One region of the Agrococcus sp. UYP33 genome, then DNA from elsewhere that is predicted to be linked to it. Evidence: predicted binding sites of a transcription regulator. Region 1 holds the regulator's gene; the other holds the start of a gene.
The links. The regulator LexA, encoded in region 1, represses DNA repair genes until DNA is damaged. The targets are predictions, from matches to a motif close to TCGAACANNTGTTCGA.

Region 1 (3,409 bases):
AACGCCTTGCTCATCGTGCGGGAGACCAGTAGGCGCGGGTACCGATCGAGCAGCGAGAGCGCGGTCTGGCTGCGGTCGTGCGCGAACTCGGCATACGCCTCGTCGACGAGCACGATGCCGCGCGCGGCCTCGGCGGCCGCCTCGACGACGTCGAGGCCGATCGCCGTGCCGGTGGGGTTGTTGGGCGAGCAGAGGAAGACGATGTCCGGGTCGTGCCCGGCGATCGCCGCGCGCACGGCGTCCGGGCTGATCGTGAAGTCGGCGGCGCGCGGCACCGGCACCCACCGCATGCCGACGCCCTGCGCGAGCAGCGGGTACATCGAGTACGTGGGCGTGAACGAGAGCAGCGAGCGGCCGGGGCCGCCGAAGGCCTGCAGCACGTGCTGCAGCACCTCGTTCGAGCCGTTGCCCGCCCACAGCTGCGCGGGCTCGAGGCCGTGCCCGAGGTAGTCGGCGAAGGCGCGACGGAGCGCGTCGAACTCGCGGTCCGGATAGCGGTTCGCGTCCGGGAGCGCGCGAGCGATCTCCTGCACGATGTCGAGCGCGACCGCCTCCGGCACCCGGTACGCGTTCTCGTTGACGTTGAGCCGCACCGGCACGTCGAGCTGCGGAGCGCCGTACGGCGTCAGCCCGCGCAGGTCGTCGCGGATGGGGAGGTCGTCGAGGCTCGTCACTGAACCAGCCTAGGACGGCGGGCGAGCCGCGCCGGGCGCGGCCGAGCGCTCAGCGCGAGTAGTGCGCGGGGATCGCCAGCTGCTCGCCGGGCTGGATCGCGCCGGCGATGCCGTTGAGCAGCTCGATCTCGGCGATCACGTCGCGCGGGTCGGCCTCGGGGGCGACGACCTGCGCGATCTGCCAGAGCGACTGGCCCGGCAGCACGGTGATGTGCTCGAACTGGGCCGTGTCGGTGGAGGACGACGCGACGGCGCCGGCGAGCGCACCGCCCAGGACGCCGGCACCCGCGAGGGTGCCCGCGACGATGACGGGGGCGGCGACGAGCAGCGCGAGGGCGCGGCGACCGCGCGGCGTCATGCGCACCCGGACGGTCGGCGTGCCGGTGATGCTTGCAGTGGCGATGGCAGTCATGGCCTGCTCCTCTCGTGGGATCCGCAGCCGGTGCTCGGCCGGGAGCACCGGCCGCGAATCTCTGTTTCGAACCTATCTTCGATTCCACGGATGCGTCAAGCCCTGCCGCGGAGAATCTCCACGACACGCTCGAACATCCGTTTGATCCGGGCACCCTGTCGGATACGCTTTCGAACCACCAGGAGTCAAGCAGGGGCTACTGACATCGAGAGCGGGCGGGCATGGCGAGGCAGCTGACGGACAAGCAGCAGGCGATCCTGCAGATGATCCAGCGAGCGGTCCGCCAGCGCGGCTACCCGCCGAGCTACCGCGAGATCGGCGACGCCGTCGGGCTGTCCTCGCTCTCGAGCGTCACCCACCAGCTCGGCCAGCTCGAGCTGGCCGGCGCCATCCGCCGCGACCCCTCCCGCCCCCGCACCATCGAGGTGCTCGTCGACGACGAGCTCGACGAGACCGCGGGCAGCGTCGACCAGGCCACGTTCGTGCCGCTCGTCGGCCGCATCGCCGCCGGCATCCCGATCACGGCTGAGCAGCAGGTCGAGGACGTGTTCCCGCTGCCGAAGCAGCTCGTCGGCACCGGCGACCTCTTCATGCTCAAGGTCGTCGGCGACTCGATGATCGACGCCGCGATCTGCGACGGCGACTGGGTCGTCGTGCGGCAGCAGCAGACGGCCGACAACGGCGACATCGTCGCCGCGATGCTCGACGGCGAGGCGACCGTGAAGGTGTTCAAGCAGCGCGACGGCCACACGTGGCTGCTGCCCCGCAACTCGGCGTTCGAGCCGATCCTCGGCGACGAGTCCGACGTGCTGGGGCGCGTCGTCGCCGTCCTGCGCGCCGTCTAGGCGTCAGGCGGCCGGCTCGACCCGGAACTCCGCCAGCTGCGCGAGCGCAGCCTCGGTCACCTTCGCGTCGACGCGCGTGCCCGCCTCCTCGTAGGCCTCGCGCAGCACCTCGAAGCGGTCGTGGAGCATCGCGATGATGTCGCCACGGTCGAACGGCACGAGCAGCGACACCGCGACCTCCGGCCGCGGCAGCAGCTCGGCGATCCTCGCGAGGATCGCGTCGACGCCCTCGCCCGTCCGCGCCGAGGCGAACACGGCGTCCGGCTGGAGCCCGCGCAGCACGAGCCGCTCGTCGTCGCTGATGAGGTCGGCCTTGTTGAACACGACGACCTCGGGGATCGAGCGCGCGCCCGTTTCGCCCAGCACGTCGCGCACCGTGGCGATCTGCGCCGCCGGGTCGGGGTGGCTCGCGTCGACGACGTGCACGACGACGTCCGACTCCGCCACCTCCTCGAACGTCGAGCGGAACGCCTCCACGAGCTGGTGCGGCAGGTTGCGCACGAAGCCGACCGTGTCGGCGATCGTGAACTCGCGGCCGTCGGGCGTGCTGGAGCGCCGCACGGTCGCGTCGAGGGTCGCGAACAGCGCGTTCTCGACCAGCACGCCCGCGCCGGTGATGCGGTTGAGCAGGCTCGACTTGCCGGCGTTCGTGTAGCCCACGATGGCGACGCCCGGCACCTCGAAGCGGTCGCGGTTGGCGCGCTTCGCCTGCCGCGCGGGCCCGAAGCCCTTGATCTGCTTCCGCAGCCGCGCCATGCGCGTGTGGATGCGGCGGCGGTCGAGCTCGATCTTCGTCTCACCCGGACCGCGGGAGCCCATGCCGGCGCCCTGGCCGCCGACCTGGCCACCGGCCTGGCGCGACATCGACTCGCCCCAGCCGCGCAGGCGCGGCAGCAGGTACTCGAGCTGCGCGAGCTCGACCTGCGCCTTGCCCTCGCGGCTCGTCGCGTGCTGGCTGAAGATGTCGAGGATCACCGCGGTGCGGTCGATCACCTTGACCTTCACCTGGTCCTCGAGCGCGCGGCGCTGGCTCGGCGAGAGCTCGCTGTCGGCGATCACGGTGTCGGCGCCGAGCTCCTTCACGATGGCCGCGAGCTCCTCCGCCTTGCCGCGGCCGACGTAGGTCGCCGGGTCGGGGTTGGGGCGGCGCTGCAGCATGCCATCGAGCACGCGCGCACCGGCGGTCTCGGCGAGGGCGGCGAGCTCGCGCAGCGAGTTCTCGGCGTCCTCCGCGCCGCTCGCGCCACCGGAGTAGACGCCGACGAGCACGACGTTCTCGAGCCGCAGCTGGCGGTACTCGACCTCGGTGACGTCCTCGAGCTCGGTGCGCAGGCCGTCGACGCGTCGGAGCGCCGCGCGGTCCGCGCGCTCGAGCTGCGCGCCGTCGACGTCGTCGCCGAACCCCGCGTCGGTCGCGGTGCCGTCGTCCTGCAGCGCTTGCGCGCGCTCGCCGAGCACGTCGTCCTCCGACGTGGCCC
Region 2 (3,409 bases), 460 kb from region 1:
GGCGCAGCCGTCAGCACCGCCTCGCGGCCGAGCATCCCCTGCAGGCGCTCGAGCGCGTGCTTCGTGCGGTCGTCGATGTCGCCGCCGCCCCACAGGCCAGGCATGTGCGCGGCGTCCGCGTCGAGCCGCTCGGGGAGCGCCTGGACCTCGACGAGCGGCGAGCCGAGCTCGCTCTCGGTCAGCTGCCAGCGCATCCGGTCGACGATGTCGCCCGCGCGCAGGAAGCCCGGCTGGCGCCAGAGCCGCTCGCTGACGTGCCCCTCCTCGCCGCGCAGCACGATGCGGATCTCGCTGCACACGAGCCGCTGCTCGGCGAGCTGGCGCACGAAGCGCTCGACCGGCTCCCGCACGGCGAGCGCGAGCTCGTGCACCCCCTCGATGCCCGGCTCGAACGCGAGCCGCAGCACGCGCTCCTCCCCCAGCCCGTCGGCGTCGACGCGTCGGTCGTCCTCGCCGCGCGCGCGGGCGAGCGCGACGAGCCCCGCCTCGCCGAAGCGGTCGCGGATGCTGTCGTCGGGCAGCTTCGCGAAGCCGCCGAGGGTGTGCACGCCGAGCCGGTGCAGCATGCCCGGCAGCTCGTCGTCGCCGAGCACCCCCACCGGCAGCCCCTCGAGGAACAGGCGGCTGCGGCCGGGCGGCACGATCGTCTCGCCCCTGCCGCCCGCGGCGAGCTCCGCGGCGAAGCGGTCGTCGGCGACGCCGAAGCTCGCCGTCAGGCCGAGCGGCGCGAGCGCGGCACGCACGGCCTCGATCGCCCGCGGCTCGGAGCCGTAGAACCTGCTGGCGCCGCGCATCCGGAACGCGAGCGCCCCGTCGCCGATCGGCTGCGCCGCCGGCACGACGGCGAGCACGGCGCGCACGACGCGCTCGAAGGCGAGCGCCTCGCCCACCGGGTCGGAGGGCGCGAGCGCGAGCAGCGGCGAGGCGGCCTGCGCGTCGCGCACCCGCATGCCGGTGCGCACGCCGTCGGCGCGGGCGCCCTCGTCGCACGCGACGATCCGCATGGCGTGCACGACGGCGCCCGGCGAGCCCTGCTCGCCGCCACCGGGCAGCGCACCGGTCTGGCGCGCGACGACGATCGGCCAGTCGGGCACCCGCAGCACGCCGATGCGGCTGCCGCGCAGGCGCACCGGGTGCGGCGCTGCAGCGCTGCTCGTCGTCTCGATCCCCACACCTCATGATCGAACATACGTTCGATCAGCGTCAAGCCGGTGCGGCGTGGCGCGTCGGGCGACCTGCGCGTGATCGCTCCTGCGGCAGTGTCCGGCAGCCGCCGCTCGTGGACCTGATCCCGGATGGTGGACCCCAGATCTCGGGTCCAGCATCCGGGATCGGGTCCGTGCGGCGCGTGCCGCTCGGCAGGTGGCGCGACGGAGCGCGGGACGCGCTGCACGCGTCCCGCGCCCGTCGCCTGTCAGCGCGTCGCTCGGACGCGGCGCGCGCCCACCACCAGCAGCAGGCCGAGCGCCAGCATCGCGAGCGCCAGCGGCAGGATGCCGGGCTGGTCGAGACCGGTCCGCGGCAGCTGAGCCGCCGAGGCGCCCGAGCTCTGCAGATCGGCGCGGCTGTCGCCGCCATCGCGCACGGCGTCATCGCCCGGCAGCACCGGGTCCTTCTCGACCTCGGTGCCGTCACCCGATCCACCCGTGTCGACGGGGGCCGGATCCGTCGGCTCGCCCGGAACCGTCGGCTCGGTCGGCTCGGTCGGGACCGTCGGAACCGTCGGCACCGTCGGCTCCGTCGGCTCCGTCGGGACCGTCGGCTCCGTCGGGACCGTGGGGACCGTCGGCGAGGTCGTCGTCGAGCCGGTGCTCGTCGCGTCGCCCACGATGCCGATCGCGTTGCCGCCGATCGTCACGGGCGCGAGCACGTCGAGGTCGATGATCGAGCCGGAGAGCAGCCCGTCGTCGCCCGAGCTGCGGGGCGCATCCGCCGAGCCGCCGGTCTCCGACGTGGTCGTCGAGCCCTCACTGACGGCGTCGCCCACCACGCCGATCGCGTTGCCGCCGATGGTCACGGGAGCGACCGCGTCGAGGTCGATGATCGAGCCCGAGAGCAGGCCGTCCTCGCCCGACGTCGCCGCGCCGTCCGAGCCGGCAGCGGTGCCCGACTCGGTCGTCGAGCCCTCGCTCGACGCGTCACCGAGCACGGCCACCGCGTTGCCGCCCGCCGTGATCGGCGCGAGCACGTCGGCGACGACCTGCGAGCCGGACAGCACGCCGTCGTCACCCGAGGTCGCAGCCCCGTCCGAGCCGGCAGCCGTGCCCGACTCGGTCGTCGAGCCCTCGCTCGACGCGTCACCGAGCACGGCCACGGCGTTGCCGCCCGCCGTGATCGGCGCGAGCACGTCGGCGACGACCTGCGAGCCGGACAGCACGCCGTCCTCACCGGAGGTCGCAGCCCCGTCCGAGCCGGCAGCCGTGCCCGACTCGGTGCTCGAGCCCTCGCTCGACGCGTCACCGAGCACGGCGACCGCGTTGCCGCCCGCCGTGATCGGCGCGACCACGTCGGCGACGACCTGCGAGCCGGACAGCACGCCGTCGTCACCCGAGGTCGTCGCGCCATCCGAGCCACCCGCCGTCGTGGCCGACGACTCGACCGTCGACTGCTCCGACGACGCGTCGCCGAGGACTCCGATGGCGTTGCCGCCGATCGTCACGGGTGCGGTGACGTCGGCGAGCGCCTGGGTGCCCGAGAGCAGCCCATCCTCGCCCGAGGTCGTCGCATCGGAGCCACTCGATCCCGCGGTGGTGCTCGCCGCCGACGAGCTGTCGCTCGACGCGTCGCCGAGGACGCCGACGGCGTTGCCGGCGACCGTCACCGGCACGTCGACCGAGACGACGGCAGCCGTGCCCGAGAGCACGCCCTCGAGGCCGGCGGTGCTGACGCCGGCGGACGGCGCCGCGGTGCTCGACGACGTGGATGCGTCGCTCGTCTCCGCGTCGCCGAGCAGGCCGATCGCGTTGCCGCCGATGGTGATGGGCGCCGAGAGCGAGATCGCGGCCTCGGTGCCGGATCCGACGCCGTCCGAGCCGTCGGTCCCTGTCGCACTGGCGACGCCAGCGCCCGCGGCCCAGAGGCCGCCTGCGAGCGCTGCGGTCAGCAGCGCGCGCTTCGTGAAGTCGTGCATGGTCATGCCTTCCCTGTTCGAGTGATCAGCCGTCCCGCTCCGGGACGACGGCGTGCCGTGCGCGATGCACGGCCTCGATCGCTCAATCAGGGCTGGCGGTGTGCTCCTCGACCGGGGATGCGGGGGCGCGGTCGAGCTCGATCGCACCGACCTGGCCGGCCGTGAGGCCCGGCAGCAGGACGTCGTGGGTGATCGCCGAGGGCGACGCGGAACCGCCCGGGCTGCCGCTCGAGCCCGACGGCGCGACGCCGTCGCCGGCGGGCGTGCGCCTGGGCGCGT

Region 2: a site for LexA is predicted at 1,182-1,197, ahead of ACVWW9_RS07935 (DNA polymerase Y family protein). Genes of this name have one in related genera too.

Annotation. Positions count from the first base shown of each region.
Region 1 is NZ_JBSSDR010000001.1:2,062,399-2,065,807, reverse strand. It holds gene ACVWW9_RS10110 (histidinol-phosphate transaminase) at 1-674, opposite strand, end outside; gene ACVWW9_RS10105 (hypothetical protein) at 724-1,086, opposite strand; gene lexA (transcriptional repressor LexA) at 1,308-1,931, shown strand; gene hflX (GTPase HflX) at 1,935-3,409, opposite strand, start outside.
Region 2 is NZ_JBSSDR010000001.1:1,607,337-1,610,745, reverse strand. It holds gene ACVWW9_RS07935 (DNA polymerase Y family protein) at 1-1,172, opposite strand, end outside; gene ACVWW9_RS07930 (beta strand repeat-containing protein) at 1,415-3,136, opposite strand; gene ACVWW9_RS07925 (hypothetical protein) at 3,213-3,409, opposite strand, start outside.